DNA from 4 places in the Xanthomonas citri pv. citri genome. Region 3 is predicted to be linked to each of the others. Evidence: predicted binding sites of a transcription regulator. Region 3 holds the regulator's gene; each other region holds the start of a gene.
What was found. Region 3 encodes FliA, which starts transcription of late flagellar genes. Its sites were predicted from a motif close to TAAAGTTTNNCNNNCNNNGGCCGATAA; they were not measured.
Positions count from the first base shown of each region.

Region 1: AMD14_RS16695 (methyl-accepting chemotaxis protein) is a predicted target of FliA. The motif match lies at 3,009-3,035, and genes of this name have one in related genera.
Region 2: AMD14_RS03675 (GGDEF domain-containing protein) is a predicted target of FliA. The motif match lies at 3,359-3,385, and genes of this name have one in related genera.
Region 4: AMD14_RS02690 (GGDEF domain-containing protein) is a predicted target of FliA. The motif match lies at 1,838-1,864, and genes of this name have one in related genera.

Region 1 is NZ_CP008998.1:3,760,303-3,764,815, forward strand. It holds gene AMD14_RS16690 (glucose/quinate/shikimate family membrane-bound PQQ-dependent dehydrogenase) at 1-2,384, shown strand, start outside; gene AMD14_RS16695 (methyl-accepting chemotaxis protein) at 3,103-4,513, shown strand, end outside.
Region 2 is NZ_CP008998.1:726,854-731,366, reverse strand. It holds gene AMD14_RS03680 (M28 family metallopeptidase) at 248-1,897, opposite strand; gene AMD14_RS03675 (GGDEF domain-containing protein) at 2,261-3,241, opposite strand; gene AMD14_RS03665 (SulP family inorganic anion transporter) at 3,737-4,513, opposite strand, start outside.
Region 3 is NZ_CP008998.1:2,245,768-2,250,280, forward strand. It holds gene AMD14_RS10270 (chemotaxis protein CheA) at 1-604, opposite strand, end outside; gene AMD14_RS10275 (protein phosphatase CheZ) at 607-1,233, opposite strand; gene cheY (chemotaxis response regulator CheY) at 1,233-1,625, opposite strand; gene AMD14_RS10285 (RNA polymerase sigma factor FliA) at 1,648-2,415, opposite strand; gene AMD14_RS10290 (MinD/ParA family protein) at 2,412-3,296, opposite strand; gene flhF (flagellar biosynthesis GTPase FlhF) at 3,283-4,513, opposite strand, start outside.
Region 4 is NZ_CP008998.1:499,169-503,681, forward strand. It holds gene AMD14_RS02685 (DUF808 domain-containing protein) at 1-92, shown strand, start outside; gene AMD14_RS02690 (GGDEF domain-containing protein) at 173-1,801, opposite strand; gene glgA (glycogen synthase GlgA) at 2,290-3,873, shown strand; gene AMD14_RS02700 (1,4-alpha-glucan branching enzyme) at 3,870-4,513, shown strand, end outside.

The sequences.
Region 1 (4,513 bases), 1.5 Mb from region 3:
AGGGCGGCCGCCTGGTGGCCGTGGGCGGCTCCTGGTATTACCTGATCGCGGGTATTGCCCTGTTCCTGGCGGGCGTCCTGCTCGCGCTGGGCAAGCGCGCCGGGCTGTGGCTGTTTGGCGCCACGCTGGCCGGTACCATCGCCTGGGCGCTGTGGGAAGTGGGCCTGGATGGCTGGGGCTTGGTGCCGCGCCTGGCCATGATGTCGGTGCTGGGGCTGGTGCTGCTGCCGTTCTGGGGGGTGGCGCGTCGTCGCATGCAGCCGTTGTCCGGCCTGAGCTATGCGCTGGTGACCGGCGTGCTGCCAATCCTGGGCGCCGCGCTGATCCTGTGGCCGCTGCTGATGCCGCGCAATGTCGAGCTGGCCGATGCCTCCAAGTTGCCGGCCGACAGCGCCACGGCCTTCAGCCGCGGCACCGTGCCCAGCCCCGACGGCAACGTCGCGGCCAATCATGACGCCAGCAACTGGACCTCCTATGCGGGTTCCAACCTGTCCAACCACTACACGCCCGGCGCGCAGATCACGCCGGACAACGTGAAGAATCTCAAGGTGGCCTGGGAATTCCACACCGGCGACCTCAAGCCCAAGGACTCCAAGCTGGGCTACGCCTTCCAGAACACCCCGCTCAAGGTCGGCGACCTGCTCTACATCTGTACCCCCACCCAGAAAGTGATCGCGGTGGAAGCGGCCAACGGCAAGGAGCGCTGGCGCTTCGATCCGCAGACCAACCCAAAGGCGATGGCGGGCGTGGCTGCCACCACCTGCCGTGGCGTGTCGTACTACCAGGCGCCCGAAGGCACCGCCGAGTGCCCGACCCGGATCTTCTGGCCGATGGTCGATGGCCGCCTCGGCGCGCTGGATGCGCAGACCGGCAAGCTGTGCACCAGCTTCGGCAACAACGGCTATGTCGATCTGAATGCGGGCACCGGCAACACCAAGCCGGGCTTCGTCGGCCCCACCTCGCCGCCGGTGGTGATGCGTGGTGTGGTGATCCAGCCGACCGGCCAGGTCCGCGATGGTCAGGAAGGCGATGCGCCGTCCGGCGTGGTGCGTGGCTTCGATGCGCTCACCGGCCAGCTGCGCTGGGCCTGGGACCTGGGCAACCCGGCGATCACCGCCGAGCCGCCGGCCGGCCAGACCTACACGCGCTCAACCCCGAACGTATGGTCGCTGATGGCCGCCGACGACGAGCTGGGCCTGGTCTATCTGCCCACCGGCAATGCATCCGGCGACTTCTTCGGCAAGGGCCGCACCCCGCAGGACGAGGAATACACCGCCTCGCTGGTTGCGGTGGATGCCGCCACCGGCAAGGAACGCTGGCACTTCCGTACCGTCAACCACGACCTGTGGGACTACGACATCGGCCCGCAGCCGAACCTGGTCGATTGGCCGGTCGCTGGCGGCGGCACGCGTACTGCGGTGATCCAGGCCACCAAGTCCGGCCAGGTGTTCGTGCTGGACCGCGCCACCGGCGAGCCGATCATGCCGGTCAAGCAGATTCCGGTACCGCAGGGAACCGACCACGGCGACTGGACCGCCGCCACGCAACCGATCTCGCCGGGCATGCCCAACACCGTGGGCGCGCCGAGCCGTGAGTTCGAAAAAATCATCGAATCCGATGCCTGGGGCATGACTCCGTTCGACCAGTTGGTCTGCCGTATCCAGTTCAAGCAGCTGCGCTACGAAGGCATGTTCACCCCGCCCACCCTGCAGGGGTCGCTGGCCTTCACCGGCAACCACGGCGGCATCAACTGGGGCGGCGTTTCGGTGGACCTGCAGCGCGGCATCATGGTGATGAACAGCAATCGCCTGCCCTACACCTTGCAGGTGTATACCCGCCAGAAGATGGACGAGCTGGGCGTGGTGTCGGTGTTCGACGGCAAGAGCAAGACCCCCGGCTACATGGCGCAGAAGGGCCTGGCCTACGGCGCCCGCAAGGAGCCGTGGATGTCGCCGCTCAACACCCCGTGCGTGGCACCGCCGTGGGGCTACATCGCCGGTGTGGACCTGCGCACGCAGCAGGTGATCTGGCGTCGTCCGCTGGGCACCGGTTACGACCAGGGTCCGATGGCCATCCCGTCCAAGACCAAGTTCGAGATCGGCACGCCCAACAACAGCGGCTCGCTGGCCACCGCTGGCGGGGTGACCTTCATCGGCGCGACCCTGGACGACTTCATGCGCGGCTTCGACACCCTTACCGGCAAGCAGGTCTGGGAAACCCGCGTCCCCGCCGGGCCGCAGGCAGCGCCGATGAGCTACACCATCAACGGCAAGCAATACATCGTGGCCGCCGTCGGTGGACACGACCGCATGGAAACCAAGTCGGGCGACAGCGTCATTGCCTGGGCCCTGCCCGACGATGCGCAGGCCGCGCCTGCCAAGTAACGGCAGTGCTGGAAGCCTCATGCGGCCAGGCGGTGCGCTGATGCGCACAAGCCCATGCAGTCTGCACTGCATCGGCCGCTGCGCCTCACCCGCCCGGCAACGCTCTGGCGCATGGGCTACCTGCCGTCGGTCCAGGGCCGACGGATGCACCAGTCAAACCGGTCGTCGCGAGACGGCCGGTTTTTTTATGCGCGCGCTTCACTGTGCGGCGAAGGCACATCAGGTCGAAGCCGGCGATGTCAGCCGAGCGTATGACGCGCGGCCGAGGCGCACTGGCTCTCAAAGCTGAGTTTCAGACGTCCGAACCCAGGCCGAGCTCCGAAGCCGGCGATCCCACGCAACAGTCCAAGGACTGCGCGACTACAAATCCAGAGCGCACCCTGCCGACAACCGAACCAGCCCCACGCTCGGATGGATGTGTCCGTTCCAAATTGCAGGTCGCTGACATTGCCGGGCACTCGCGCAGGCATTTTTCACGCGAAATTTACAATCGAGTCGTCGTGGTGGGTCGTTTGATCGCACCCGGCGCGCTTACCCGGTGCACTGAAATCGCTTTCGTATCAATGACATCAGGCTATTTCGCGACCTGGTTGCCATATTCCGACGAACGGCGTCTTCACATCATCATGATTCGGACTCAGCCGCCGATACCCCAATTGCAGGCCATGGACTGCCGATGCCGCTCCCCCTTCTCAGATCACCCAGCTGGACTCAGCCTATGTCGCTTGCACACGATGCCGCCCCCGTCGTCCAACCGCCCGCCGGTCGGCACGTTGCGCGCGCCACCTGGACTGCATGGCTGCCCGCTGCTGCGCATATCGGGGTGCTGGCATTGCTCGCCTGCTACGCCGCCACGCTGGTACCCGGCGGCTTCCTGAGCGGGCTCGGACGCCTGCTGCCCGCCCTGTTGGTGCTGGGCGCGGCAAGCGCCGGGCTCTGGTGGTGGTCGCGCCGTCGTCACGACACGCAGTTGCAGCAGGCAATGCGTGCGGTGGTGGCGATCGGCGACGGACGCACCCAGCGTCTGGACCTGCGCAACGCCTCCGGCGACCTCGCACCGTTGCTGCACGCGCTGCAGGATGCCCAGGACAAGCTCGCCATCCGCATCGATGTGATGGAGCAAGGCCTGCGCCATGGCCAGTTCGTGATCAAGGCGCTGGACGATCTGGACACCATGATCCGCATCGCCGACGACGATGGCCAGGTGCTGTTCGCCAACCGCAAATTGCTCGCCATGCTCAAGCTGATCGAGCCGGATGTGCAGAGCTTCCGTCCCAGCTTCCATGCCGAAGGCTTCGTCGGCGGCAGCATCGGCGACATCTATCCCGACAGCCAGGCCGCGATCGACCGCATGCGCGCGTTGAATGCCTCCAAGGCCGTGCGTGCGCCGTTCTTCGGCCGCCAGATCGACTTCGTCTACAGCCCGATCATCGCCGCCGACGGCACCAAGCTCGGCACCATCGCGCAGTGGATGGACGTCACCGCGCAGGTCAACGCCGAGCAGGCACTGATCCAGATCATCGACGCCGCCTCCGCCGGCGATTTCAGCCGCCGCATGCAGATCGACGGCATGGACGGTGTGCTGCTGACCCTGGCGCAAGGCATCAACCGCATCTACGACTCGGTGGAAACCCATCTGGCCGCATTGGCGCGCGTGATCGGTGCACTGGCCGAAGGCGACCTCACCCAGCGCGTGGACGGCGATGCGCACGGTATCTTCGCGCGCTTGCGCGACGACACCAACCAGACCGTTACCCGCCTCACCGAGATCATCGGCGGCATCCAGGCCGCATCGGACACCATCCGCCAGGCCGCGGTGGAAATCGCCGCCGGCAACATGGATCTTTCCGAGCGCACCGAGCAACAGGCGGCCAATCTGGAAGAAACCGCAAGCTCGATGGAAGAGCTCACCTCCACCGTGAAGCAGAACGCCGAGAGCGCGCTGCAGGCCAATCGCCTGGTCGTCGGCACCGGCGACGTGGCGCAGAGCGGCGGGCAGGTGATGGACGAGGTGGTCGCCACCATGGGCCAGATCAGCACCGCCTCGCGCAAGATCGGCGAGATCATCGGTGTGATCGACGGCATCGCGTTCCAGACCAACATCCTGGCGCTCAACGCCGCGGTGGAAG
Region 2 (4,513 bases), 1.5 Mb from region 3:
TCGCGTGCGCAGTGCCCTCGCCGCTTGCAGGACACGCCGCGACTCCATCCCTGGGGCTCGAGGGCGGCATCCGTGCCGCAGGCAGCGAGGAGATTGCAGGACGTTCGCCGATTGCTGTGACCGACAACAAGAAGCACTCGCCGCGTGGCAGGCGAGGCTGATTCAAAAGCGGCATGTCGATATGGCACATGCCGCATCGCGCAAGAGCAGCCGCCCCGGTTTCGCGCAACGGCGTTGTGCGCCGGTCTTACTTGCGTGCCGCCGCGCTGGCGTCGCGGGTGGCGCGGAACTGGGAATCTTGGCTCCAGTTCGGCCACTGGCGCGAGTCGGCCAGCTGCTGGCCCAGTGCATACAGCACGCCCAAGTCGCGGGCGGCGCCGGCGAAGGTCCAATCCGGCTTCCATTCGTCGCCTTGCTGGTGATAGCGCTTGGCGGTGTAGTCGTCGGCGGCCGCCTTTCCTGCCGCCACGCCGCCCACTTCCCAATCCTGGCCGGCTGCATACGACAGCGCCGGCACGCCGCGCTTGGCGAACGAGAAGTGATCGGAACGGAAGAAATACCCGGCCTGCGGCTTGGGATCGGGCGTATAACGCAGCTTGGATTGCGCGGCCACGCTCTTCAGTTGATCGAGCAGTTCGAGCTTTGCCGTGCCGTAGATGCCGAAATCGCGCGAGGGCACGAACGGATTCATGCCGTCCATGTTGATCACCGCCACCGTGGTATCGAGCGGGTACAGCGGCTTGGAGGCGTAGAACTCCGAGCCCAGCAGACCCTTTTCTTCGGCGGTGACCGCCAGGAAGACCACCGAGCGCTCAGGCGTTGGCCCCTTGGCGAAACCACGCGCCAGCTCCAGCAGCGCGGCGGTGCCGCTGGCATTGTCCAATGCACCATTGAAGATGGTGTCGCCGCGTGCATCCGGCTTGCCCACGCCGATATGATCCCAGTGCGCGCTGTAGATCACCGTCTCGTCCGGGTGTTTGCTGCCTTCCAGCCGCGCCACCACGTTGTGCGAGGTGATCACATCGGATTTGACCTGGTAGCTGGCGCTCAAACGCTGGCCCTTCAGCTCGACCGGCTTGAACCCGCGCGTCTGCGCCTGCTTCTTCAAGGTCTCGAAATCCAGCCCGGCGTGCTTGAACAGTTCGGTGGCCAGATCGCGCTGGATCCAGCCTTCCAGCGTGGGATGCGCACTGCGCGGGTTGTCGCGCACCACGTCGAACATGGTGTTGGTGTTGGAGCTGGCCACCGTGTCCCAGCCGTACGAGGCCGGCGCGGTTTCATGCACCACCAGCACGCCCAGGGCGCCCTGGCGCGCGCCTTCTTCGTACTTGTACGTCCAGCGGCCGTAGTAGGTCATGCCGGCACCGTCGAAGTCGCCCTTGCCGGTTTCAAAGTCCGGGTCGTTGATCAGCACCACCGCGATCTTGCCCTTCAGGTCCACACCCTTGAAGTCGTCCCAGTTGCGCTCGGGCGCCTTGACGCCGTAGCCGACGAACACCAGCGGCGCGTTGGCGATCTCCACTGTGGATGAGCCATCCAGCGCAGCACGAATGGCGATTTGCTTGCCCTGGGTCAGCGTTTGCGGCTGGCCGGCGCTCTGCACGGCAATGGTCGGCGTGCCGACGATATCGGCGCGCCGCAACGGCACCGCCTGGGTCCAGGCGCGCTTGCCGTTGGCCAGATCGCCGCCCGGCTGCAGACCGGCTTCGGCGAACTGTTTGCTCAAGTAGGCAATGGTCTTTTCCTCGCCAGCGGTGGCCGGGCCGCGGCCTTCATAGGCGTCGGAGGCCAGTTCCTTGACGTCACGCGAGATGCGCGCGCCATCGAAACTCGGCGTGGCCGCCATCAGTGCGGTCGAGACCGCCATCGCCAGAAGTCCTACGGCAACTCGCTTCATTGCACACCCCGCATCATGGATAGCCCTGGAGTGTAGCCAGCATCGCGTGCAGGCCGATACCTGCAGCTGCGCCGATGCGTGCGATGCGTGCGATGCGGGTGCGATGAAGACTGCGCAACGTTCGTGCCTGCATCCACGGCAAATAGCTCTGGATTGTTCCAGCGCCTTGCTGCCGCCTAGAGCGTGTTATGCACGTTGAGATGAGATGCGTTGGCCGTCAGCGGTGCGGAGCGGATGCTGCGTGGCGCCGGCTTGGCTGGCGCCAAGGCAAGCCGCGCGGCGCCCGCTCCGTGCCGCTGACGGCCAACTCTCCGGGAAGCGCCCTGTGGCGCGTCGCACTCAACTCAACGTGCATAACACGCTCTAGAACAGGTCGACGCTGCCCACCGGTTGCGCAACCTGCTGCAATTGCCCGCCAGCAATCAGCTCGGCATAGACCGCCGCGCGATTGCGGCCGTTCTGCTTGGCCCAGTACAGCGCCTTGTCGGCTTCGTCCAGCATTTCGCTGATCAGCCGCCCATGGGTCAGTTCGACGATGCCGGTGCTGAGCGTCACCTGCCCCACCTGCGGGAACAAGTGCTCGGCCACGGCCAAACGGAACCGCTCGAACAGACTCACGGCCGTGTCGCGGTCAACGCCGCGCAACACGATCACGAACTCTTCGCCGCCGAAGCGGAACAGCAGGTCGTCCTGTCGAAACGCACGCTGCATCAGCTGTGCGACCAGCAGCAGCACCTCGTCGCCATACAGATGCCCGAAGGTGTCGTTGACGCGCTTGAAGTGATCGATGTCCACGATGCCCAGCCACACGCCCTGCTCTGCGGCGGAGTCGGCACCACCGGCAAACAGTCGCAGGATCACATCGTCGAACGTCTTGCGGTTGCGCAGGCCGGTCAGCGCATTGCGCTGGGCGTCGTCGAGCAGGCTGCGGTAATTCTGGAAGAAGCGCGCAAAGCCCTGCAGCATCGCTTGCTCGGCAAGGCCGGGAATACGCGTCCCGCCCACCCGCAGGCAGGTCCGGATGCCGCGCGCCTCCATCATCGGGTAGACCAGCAAGGCGCGACCGTCTTCCTGCAGCTGCACCACATCGCCCGGCCCATGGACCTCGGCCAGCTGGGTGCGCGTGCGCGCATCGTGGATCTCGGCCACCGTCAGCGCCAGCCGACCGTCGTCGCGCAGCCGCGTTTCGGCGATGCTGTTGCTGTCCGGGGCGATGCGCAGCAGCGAGAGTTCTTCGGCCGCGCAGACTTCGCGCACAGTGCGCAACAGGCTCAGATCGAGCAGGTCCGCATCGCGGATGGCGGTCAGGTCCACCATCCGTTCCAGCAACGGTGCGTTGGTCACGGCTGCGCCCTCCGGCGGGCGGACACGAACCCGTCATGCCGGGCTTGGCACGCAGGCACATATCTCGGGCTGAAACCCACTGGCATCACGGCGACGACCGGCAACGAGGATGCCGAAACATCGGCGTCGCCCGCCGGAACTTGAATGCGCTGGCAGCCGCACTCAGCGCGCGGACAGCCCGGCATGACGCGCCGCAGGCGTGCCAGACGCATTCCTGGCGCAGGCTCGCAGCCTAGAGTCTGTCATGTACGTTGAGGTGAGTGCGGAGCGTCCGGTGGCGCATCGAGACAAGGCGTGCGCCTTGTCCGGGCTGGTCGCCTGGGCAAGGCGCGCAACGCGTCATCGGCGCGCCACAGGGCGCTTCCCGGAGGGTTGGCCGTCAACGGCACCGCGCGCCGCGCGGCTTGCCTTGGCGCCAGCCAAGCCGGCGCCACGCAGCGCCCGCTCCGCACCGCTGGCGGCCAACGCATCTCGTCTCAACGTGCATAACACGCTCTAAGGCAGTGCCGATTCCAGCGCGTCTTCGCCCAAGGCATGCCGCTGCATCAGGCGTCGGCTGCCGGCATTCAAGCCTTTCACCTGCACATCCAGACCGTGATGGCGCAAACGCTGCACCACCTTGTCCAGTGCCGCCACCGCGGTGATGTCCCAGAAATGCGCGCGGCCGACATCGATCACCACTGCGCGGCCGGGCACCTCGCGTGCGTCGAAGGCGTCGATGAACACATCGGCCGAGGCGAAGAACACCTGCCCGCGCACGCTGTAGGTGCGCACGCCATCCGCGCCATCGTGATGCGCGATCTGCAGCAGCCCGGCCACCTTGAAGGTGAAGAACACCCCGCTCAGGAGCACGCCGACCGCCACACCCGCTGCCAGATTGTGGGTGAACAACGTGACCGCCACGGTGGCCAGCATCACCACGCTGGAGGTGCGTGGGTGGGTCACCACGGTGCGCAGCGAGCGCCAGTCGAAGGTCTCCGCCGACACCATCACCATGATCGCCACCAGCGCCACCACCGGCACCTGCGACACCCACGGCTTGAGCAGCACCATCAGGATCAGCAGGAACACGCCGGCAAACAACGTGGACAGCCGGCCACGGCCGCCGTATTTCACGTTGCCCACGGTCTGCCCGATCATGCCGCAGCCGGCAATGCCGCCGAACAGGCTGGCGGCTGCGTTGGCGATGCCCAGCCCGGTGCATTCGCGGTTCTTGTTGCTGGGCGTGTCGGTGAGTTCATCGACCACGCGCGCGGTCATCATCGACTCGAG
Region 3 (4,513 bases):
GCAAGGTCTTCAACCGGTTGCGCGAGAGCACCAGTTCGCCGATCAGGTTGACGATGGCGTCCAGGCGCTTGGTGTCCACGCGCACGGTCTGTTCGGCTTCGGCGCCGGTCTTGGCCGCGCCCTTGCCGGCCGCCTTGGGGGCGGGCGCATGCGCATCGTCGCCGTGTGCGGCAGCAACCGGCTTGGCAGCGGCCGCCTGCGGCGCGGCCTTGATCGCCGGCGGGGCGCTCTTGGCGTCGAACTGCGCGATCAACGTGGCCGGCGCGTGCGGCACGGCTTCGCCCGAGCCCATGGCGTCCAGCATGGCCTGCAGATAATCCAGCGATTGTTGTGCGGCATCGAAGTGATGCGCCTGCAGCACCGCCTGGCCCGAGCGCGCCATGCCTAGGGTTTCTTCCGCGGCGTGGCACAGCTCCACCATCGGCTTGATTGCCAGGAAGCCGGCGCCGCCCTTGAGCGTGTGGAAGCCGCGGAACACCGCGTTGAGCTGGTCGGCTTCTTCTGGCGCCTGTTCCAGCGACACCAGCTGTTCGCCGAGGCGATCCAGGATTTCCTGGGCCTCGACGATGAAATCGGCAGCAATATCGTCTGGAACAGCACTCATGGTTACAGCCCCAATCCGGACAGCAGGTCGTCGGCATCGTCCTGCGACACCGCGTGACGGTCCAGGCCCTTGACTGCAGGACCGGCAAGACCGCCGTCGTCTTTCTTCGGTTCGATGTTCTTCGGCGGCAGGCCGAGCGCACCGAAGCCTTCGTGCACGCGCCGCACGATACCGGCCACGCGCCGGATGATCTGGCCGCTCAGGTCCTGGTAGCTCTGCGCCAGCGACAGCTCGGTCAGGTTGTGGCGCATCTTTTCCAGCAGCGCGCCCTGGTCCTGATTGAGCCCGCCGTTGCGCAGCTGGTTGGCCAGCTCGCGGCATTCTTCGACCAGATCCAGCGTGCGATGGCTGGCCTTTTCGGTCATTTCCACCACGTGGTCCAGGCGCGAGCAGGCATCGTCCAGTTCGCCGGCTTCTTCAGGGATGGTGGGCAGCTCGCCCAGCGCCTGGCCGAGTTCGCGGGCGAGCCGGCTCAGGCTCTGCATCATCGGGCGCGTGCGCAGGGCGGCGAGATGATCCACCTCGCGACGCCAGGCGACCTGGTCACCGCTTTCCAGTGCATCGAGTGCGTTCTGCAGGCGCTCGATCAACGCGGCACGTTCGGCATCGGTTTCCATGGTCGCGTTCATCAGGCGGTCGCCGCCAGACGTTCGAACACCTTGCCCAGCTTTTCTTCCAGCGTCTGGGCGGTAAACGGCTTGATGATGTAGCCGTTCACGCCGCACTGGGCCGCTTCGATGATCTGCTCGCGCTTGGCTTCGGCGGTCACCATCATCACCGGCAGGTGCTTGAGCTTGGCGTCGGCGCGGATGTTGCGCAGCAGGTCGATGCCGGTCATGCCGGGCATGTTCCAGTCGGTGACCACGAAATCGAACGGGCCGGCACGCAACGCCGCCAGGGCGCTGTTGCCGTCTTCGGCCTCTGCGGTATTGGTGAAGCCGAGATCGCCCAACAGATTCTTGACGATACGTCGCATCGTCGAGAAGTCGTCCACGATCAGGATCCGCATGTTCTTGTTCACATCAAGCTCCTAACACAAAAAATTAGTCGTCAATTTCGACACCGGCATCGGCCAGTTCGAAGACTTTGAGGCGGCCACGCAAACGCACCACCGCCTGGCCGTGGATCTGGCACACGCGCGATTCGCTGACGCCCAGCACGGCGCCGATTTCCTTCAGGTTCAATTCCTGTTCGTAGTACAGCGACAGCACCAGTTGCTCGCGCTCGGGCAGTTGGCCGATGGCCTTGCCCAGCTCGCGGCCGAATTCGCCACGCTCCATCATCTGCTGCGGATTGGGGCCGCCCTTGGCGGTGGTGTCCAGCTCGCCGTGGTCTTCGATGCGCGATTCCAGGCTCAGCACCTGGCCACGTGCCGCATCTTCCATCAGGCGCAGGTAATCGGGCAGCGGCATTTCCATGGCGGCGGCCACTTCGGTGGCGGCGGCGGCGCGGCCGGTGTTCTGTTCGATCTTGCGCACGGCGGCGGCGGCATCGCGGGCGCGGCGGTGCACCGAACGCGGCACCCAGTCGCCCCTGCGAATCTCGTCGATCATCGAGCCGCGGATGCGGATCGAGGCATAGGTTTCGAACGACGCGCCCTGTTCGGAGTCGTAGCTGCGCGAGGCTTCGATCAGGCCGATCATGCCGGCCTGGATCAGGTCGTCCACTTCCACGCTGGCCGGCAGACGCGCTGCCAGATGGTGGGCGATGCGGCGGACCAGGTCGGCGTGCTGGGTCACCACGTCGTTGGCGTTGTTGCGCTGCACGGCGCGGTACTGGGCGCTGGCCGTGGTTGCGGTAGCGGTGCTCATGCGGCCACTCCCCGTTGGATGATGCGTTCGACAAAGAACTCGACGTTGCCGCGCGGCACGGTCGGGGCCTGCCAGCGCGAGGTACGGCGTGCGATTTCCGCGATGGCCTGCGCCGACGGACTGGCGGGGTAGGCCTTGATGACCGGTTGCTGGCGCTGCACCGACAGGCGCAGCCAGTCGTCCTGCGGCACATGGCCGAGATAGTTCAGCGAAACATCGCCCAGGAACTTTTCGCACACGCGCGAGAGCTTGTCGTACAGCAGGCGACCTTCGTTGGGGTCGCGCACCATGTTGGCGATGATCTGCAGGCGGTCCACGCCGCGTTCGCGCGAGAGCACCTTGATCAGCGCGTAGGCATCGGTGATCGAGGCCGGCTCGTCGCAGACCACCACCACGGTGTCCTGGGCGGCCTGGCAGAAGGTCAGCACGCTGTCGGTGATGCCGGCGGCGGTGTCGATGACCATCACGTCCAGGTCGCGTTCCAGTTCGGAGAACACGTTGACCAGGCCGATGTGCTGGGCCGGGGCCAGTTCGGCCATGTGGCGGCGACCGGAGGCGGCCGGCACCACCAGCACGCCGCCGGGACCTTCGATGATGACTTCATCGAGCGTGCAACGGCCGGCGATCAGGTCGGCCAGGGTGTACTTGGGCGCCAGCCCCAGGACCACGTCCAGGTTGGCCAGGCCGAGGTCGGCGTCAAGCAGCAGCGTGCGTTTGCCCATGTCGGCAAGCGCCACGGCCAGGTTGGCGGAGATGTTGGTTTTCCCCACGCCGCCCTTGCCACCGGTCACGGCAATGGTGCGCACCGGGCCCAAAGGCTCGGGACGGGTCGCCGACAGGGGGAAGGCGTTGGTCAGCTTGGCGTATTCACGCGACTGCATGGTTGTGCTCCGGAGTACAGGGCTTATCGGCAGCGCGCCGCAAATCTTCAAGGCGAAGAACGAGACTGGCGGCATTGGCGCGGTGCAGGTCGTCAGGGACCCGCTGTCCGTCAGTCACCCAGGTGATGGGCATTTGGTGATCGACCACCACCGACAAGGCGCTGCCGAAGCGGCCGGTCTCGTCGAGTTTGGTCAGCACCACGCCTTGGGGTTTGGCGTGGGCGAAGCGGCGTACGACCTCGTCGAGGTCGGAAAAATGGGCGTTGGCGGGCAGCACCAGCAGCGAGGTGACCTGCTGGGCGGCGCGCAACCAGTTCAGCTGGGCGGCCAGGGCGCGGTCGCGCTGGCCCATGCCGGCGGTGTCGATCAGCACCAGCTTGTAGTCGCGCAGGCGCTCGAGCAGGTCCAGCAGGCTTTCGGCGCTGTCGGCCTCGTGCACCGCGATGCCGAGCTGGCGGCCGTAGCTGTGCAGCTGTTCGCGGCCGCCCACGCGCTGGGTGTCGGTGGTGACCAGGGCCACGTCGCGCGGGGCGTGCTGGGCGGCGAAGCGCTGGGCAAGCTTGGCGATGGTGGTGGTCTTGCCGGCGCCGGTCGGCCCGACCAGGGCGATCACGCCGCCACGTTCCAACGGGTCGACCGGGGCCACCGGCAGACGCTTGGACAGCAGGCCCAGCATCAGGCCGCGGCCACGGTGCAATTCGGTATCGGCCGGGATCTGCAGGGCGATATCGCGGGTCAGGCCGGCGTCGAAACCGTAGTCGTCCATCAGTTCCAGCGCCTGGGCGCGCACCGGCGAGCCACGCAGGCGCTCGTCGGTGAGGCGGTTCATCTCGCGCTCGATCATCTGCCGCATCAGCGCCAGTTCGCCGCGCAGCTGCTTGAGTTCTTCGTCGTTCTGCGGCGCGGGCGTGGCGGCAACCGGCACGGCGGCCAGGGCCGGCGGGGCGGGCGGGGCGACCACGATGGGCGGCAGCGCGGCCGGCGGCAGGATCTGCGGCAGGGCATCGTCCAGATCGAAGTCGGCTTCATCGGCGAAGGCGTCGTCGTCCCGGCCTGCGGCAGCGAAGGCCGGGGCGTTGGCCATTGCCACCGCGACCGGCGCGGGTGCCTGCACCGCCGTGGCCGGGACGGCCGGGCGCTGCACCGGGGCAGTCGTCAAAAAGTCGGCGAACAACTGTTCCGGCACGGCCGACAGCGCGTGTTCCTGGCGCGGCGCA
Region 4 (4,513 bases), 1.7 Mb from region 3:
GCAACATGCTGGTCGGCGTGGTCGCCGGTGCGCTCGTGCTGGGCGCGGTGATGCTGTTTCAGAAGCTGCGCGGGAGCAAGCCCGCGCATTGATGCGCGGCGAGCCGCCAGACAAGCCAGCACGGTAAACACCGCGCGGCGATTGCTCGGGCGCACCGGGGTTCGCCGCCGGTCTAATCGGCGTTGATCACCCGGTTCTTGCCGGCGGCCTTGGCGTCGTACATGGCGCGGTCTGCGCGGCGGATGACCTCGTCCTGGGTCTCGTCGGTCCCGCGTAGCGCCACGCCGGCGCTGAAGCTGATGAACACGCGCACGTCGTCATGCAGCAGCGAGCGCTGCGACAGTGCGCGTTGCAGACGGATCACTGCCGCACTGGCCTCGAAAATGGTCGAGTCCGGCAACAGCAGGACGAATTCCTCGCCGCCGAAGCGGGCGATGGCGTCGGTGGTGCGCAGCACGGCCTTGGCCACCTCCACGGTATGGCGCAGCGCGGCGTCGCCGCCGGCATGGCCGTGGGTCTCATTGAGGCGGCGGAAGTCGTCCAGGTCCAGCATCGCCACGCACAAGGGCTGGCCACTACGCTGGGTGCGCACAGCCTCACGCTGGAACAGTTCTTCGAAGCCGCGCCGGTTGAGCGCACCGGTGAGTTGGTCTTCGCGCACCAGGCCGGCGACGTCCTTGAGCTCCTGTTCGAGCGAGGCGATGCGCTGTTCGGAATCTTCCACCTGCCGGCGTGCCGCGAGCAGTTCGTCGCGCGCCGCCAGGGCCTGCGCCTGCACGCCGGCGGTGTCCTGCAGCAGATCCTGCAGCAGCCGGTTGAGATCGGGAATGCCGCGCGCCTCGCCGATCGCCTGCGAATACCCGGCAACGCGGTCGTGGTATTCGCCAGTGCTCGTGGCCATGCCGTCCAGCCGGTCGACGAAGGACACCATCATTTCGCGCATGGCGGTCTTGGACTCGGCGATCCCCTGCTTGAGCAGACCCTGCTTGTAGGTCACCTCGCGCAAGGTGCCGCGTGCCTGTTCGATGGAACTGACGTCCAGCGGGCCGGAAATCAGTTGCCGCACCACCGTGATCTGTCCCTGCAACCAGCTGCGATCGTCGAGGAGTTCGCCGACGTTCTCCAGCAATAGGTCGAACAAGCCCAATAACAGGTTCTGTTGTTCGCTGGCATCTTCGGCGCGCAGGCCGATCTGGTGGCTGAGTTCGCGCAGGCGTTGTTCCAGCGTGATCAGCTCGTGTCCCGGGCGCCAGTGGCGCAGTGCCGATGCCAGCGTTTGCGCCTCTTCGGCCAGCTCGGGGCTGCGTTGCAGCAGCGTGGCCAGGGCATTGCCCAGCGCGTGGCGCAGCAGGTCGCGCAGTTGCTCGGCCTCCGTGCGGCCTTCGGCCAGCGAATCGCCGATGTCGATGGTGCGGATGTATTTGTCGATGAGTTGTCGCAACGCACGGCCATAGCCGGGCCAATCGCCGGCCGCATACGCCGCGCTCAGGCGCACGCCCATGTCGCCGAGCTCGCCATGCAGGCTGGCGATGCCTTCGGCGAACGCGAGCAGCAGCGCTTCGGGATGCGCGGCATGCGAGAACAGCCGTATCAGCAATGCAGTGGCGGCAGCCGGGTCGTGTGCGCCGGACTTGGCCTTGGCCGGCACCAGCTGGTGCGCGGCCAGGCCGTGACCGCCGCGCTCGCCATTGATCACCGTCGGCAGGGCAGCGGCAGGGCGCGCAGTGTCCGTGCCGCCCCAGGGCAACAGGCGGCGCAGCCCGCCACGGGGGCGGCTTGGGTGTTCGGGCTGGTCTGCCATGCGCCAGGGTCTCGAGAGGTCTTGTGCTAACGCTCGATATCGGCGCGCAGCAGGGGCGCTTGAGCAAGCCGGGCCATAGCGCGCACCGACGACCTGCAGGCCAGTGGCGAAGCACGGTCGCGATAAACGAAGCGAGACGTCGATGAACCGGTTAGCCAGATGAGGGCGAGCGCAGCCGAACGCTCCCGTATTCGGTGCATGTCACGGCCCACGCACCGATACGGGGATGTCATCGCACTGCAATGTGGCACTTATGCCTTGCGGCATGCGCAACTGTGCGTAAAGGAATGTGGGCTGTCGCAGAAAAGTCAGCACGTGTTCACGCATATTTTATTTGGTCGGGGTGTAGATTCCTCTGCAAGGGCGACGTGGAGTACGCGCGTAGCCCACGCTCCTCACTCGTAGCAAGTCGTCTGGCTGAATCGGCAGACGGCGGTTTTCGCTTCGCCGTTTTTTCCGTCTCCACCCACATTACGACGGACGTTTAGATGGTTGCCATGATGCCGCTTCACGCTACTACCGCACGCTTAGAGCGCAGTACGCTGCTCCCGACTCTGAAGAAGAGCGGGCGGCCGCGTGATGCGCGTGGCCGCTTCATCCGCCACCACGAGCGCTTGCCGGTCTCGTTGGCAGACACGCGCGGCGCCTTGTTCGTGGTGTCGGAAATGGCGGACTTCATCAAGGCTGGCGGGTTGGGCGACGTGGCGGCCGCGCTGCCGCGCGCGCTGCGCCACCGCTACGACGTCCGCGTGCTGATTCCCGGCTACCGTGCCGTGCTCGAGCGCGCAGGCAAGGTGGAGATCGTTGGTCGCGTGTTGGCGCATGCCGCGCTGCCGGCCTGCGACATCGGCCGCATCGTGCAATCGGACGGGCTGCCGATCTACATCCTGTTGTCCAAGGAACTGTTCGAGCGCGACGGCTCGCCCTATGTGAGCACCAGCGGTTCGGAGTTCGAAGACAACGCGATTCGCTTTGCCACCTTGTCGCATGCCGCCGCGCAGATCGCGGCCGGCCATGCCGGCCTGGGCTGGAAGCCGCGCCTGCTGCATCTGAACGACTGGCCGTGCGCGCTGGCGGCCGGCTATGTGCGCTGGTCCGGCGGCACCACGCCGTGCCTGCTGACCATCCATAACCTGGCCTACCAGGGCCTGGTGCCGTATTCGATGGCCGCCGCGCTGGGCATCCCCGCCGAGCGGGTGGCCGAGTTGGAGTTCTACGGGCAGATGTCGTTCCTGCGCGGTGGCATCGTCAACGCCGACCACGTCAACACGGTCAGCGTCAGCTACGCCAAGCAGATCACCGGCCCGGCACAGGGCTGCGGCCTGGACCGGCTGTTGGCCGGGCGCGCCGCCAAGGGCGCGCTCACCGGCATCGTCAACGGCATCGACGCCAGCTGGGACCCGCGCACCGACCAATACCTGGATTCGCACTTCAGCGTGAACCAATGGCAGGGCCGCCAGGCCAACGCAGCGCAGGTACGCAAGGCATTCGGGCTGCGCGAGAGCGCTGGCCCACTGTTTGCGGTGGTCTCGCGGTTGGTGCATCAGAAGGGCCTGGACCTGATCTGCGAGGTGGCCCCGCAAATCGTGGCCGCTGGCGGCCAGATCGCGGTGATCGGCGGCGGCGAGCCGGAGATCGAACAGCAGGTGGCCGAGCTGACCAGGCGCTATCCCGGCCAGGTGGGCGCCTTCATCGGCTTCGAGGAAGGCCTGGCCCGGCGGATGTTCGCCGGTGCCGACTTCCTGCTGATGCCCTCGCGCTTCGAGCCCTGCGGCCTGAGCCAGATGTATGCGCAGCGCTTCGGCTGCCTGCCGATCGCCCACGCGACCGGCGGGCTGATCGATACCGTGGACGACGGCGTGACCGGCTTCCTGTTCCAGCACGCCAGCGTCGAAGCCCTGCGCCGCTGCCTGGAGCGCGCCTTCCGCACCTTCCGCCTGCCCAGCCTGTTGTCTGCGATGCGGCGCGCAGCCATGCTGCGTCCCAGCGGTTGGGACGTGGCAGGCAAGAAATACCTCTCGCTCTACGAACACACCGCTGCCACCGCGCCCGCGCTCGCGACGGTGCCATGAGCGAACGGCAGGGCGGGCAGGAGCAGCGCACGGAAGCGGACGGCGTGACCACGGAAGGGATCTCGGAAATGTCGCAGACCCTGCAAGCCCTGGCCGACGGCTTGCCGGCCGATGCCTTTGCGGTGCTTGGACCGAAGCTGCTGGCCGATGGCCGCCGTCAGGTGCGCGTGTTGGCCCCGGGTGCCGAGGCGATGGGCTTGATCGACCCCCGCGGCAAGCTGCTCGCGCGCATGCAGGCCAGCGCCATCGATGGCGTCTTCGAAGGCACTCTGGCGGTCGATGGGCCGTACCGGCTGCGTATCGTGTGGCCAGACCGGGTGCAGGAGGTCGAAGACCCGTACGCGTTTGCGGCCACGCTGGACGAATCGCTGTTGCTGCAGATCGCTGCAGGCGACGGCCAGGCGTTGCGCCGTGCGCTGGGCGCGCAGCATCTCCACTGTGGCGACGTGCCGGGCGTGCGCTTCGCGCTGTGGGCACCCCATGCCCAGCGCGTGGCGGTGGTCGGCGACTTCAACGGATGGGACGTGCGGCGGCATCCGATGCGGCAGCGCATCGGTGGCTTCTGGGAACTCTTCCTCCCGCGCGTGGACGCTGGCGCCCGGTACAAGTATGCCGTCACCGCAGCCGATGGGCGGGTGCT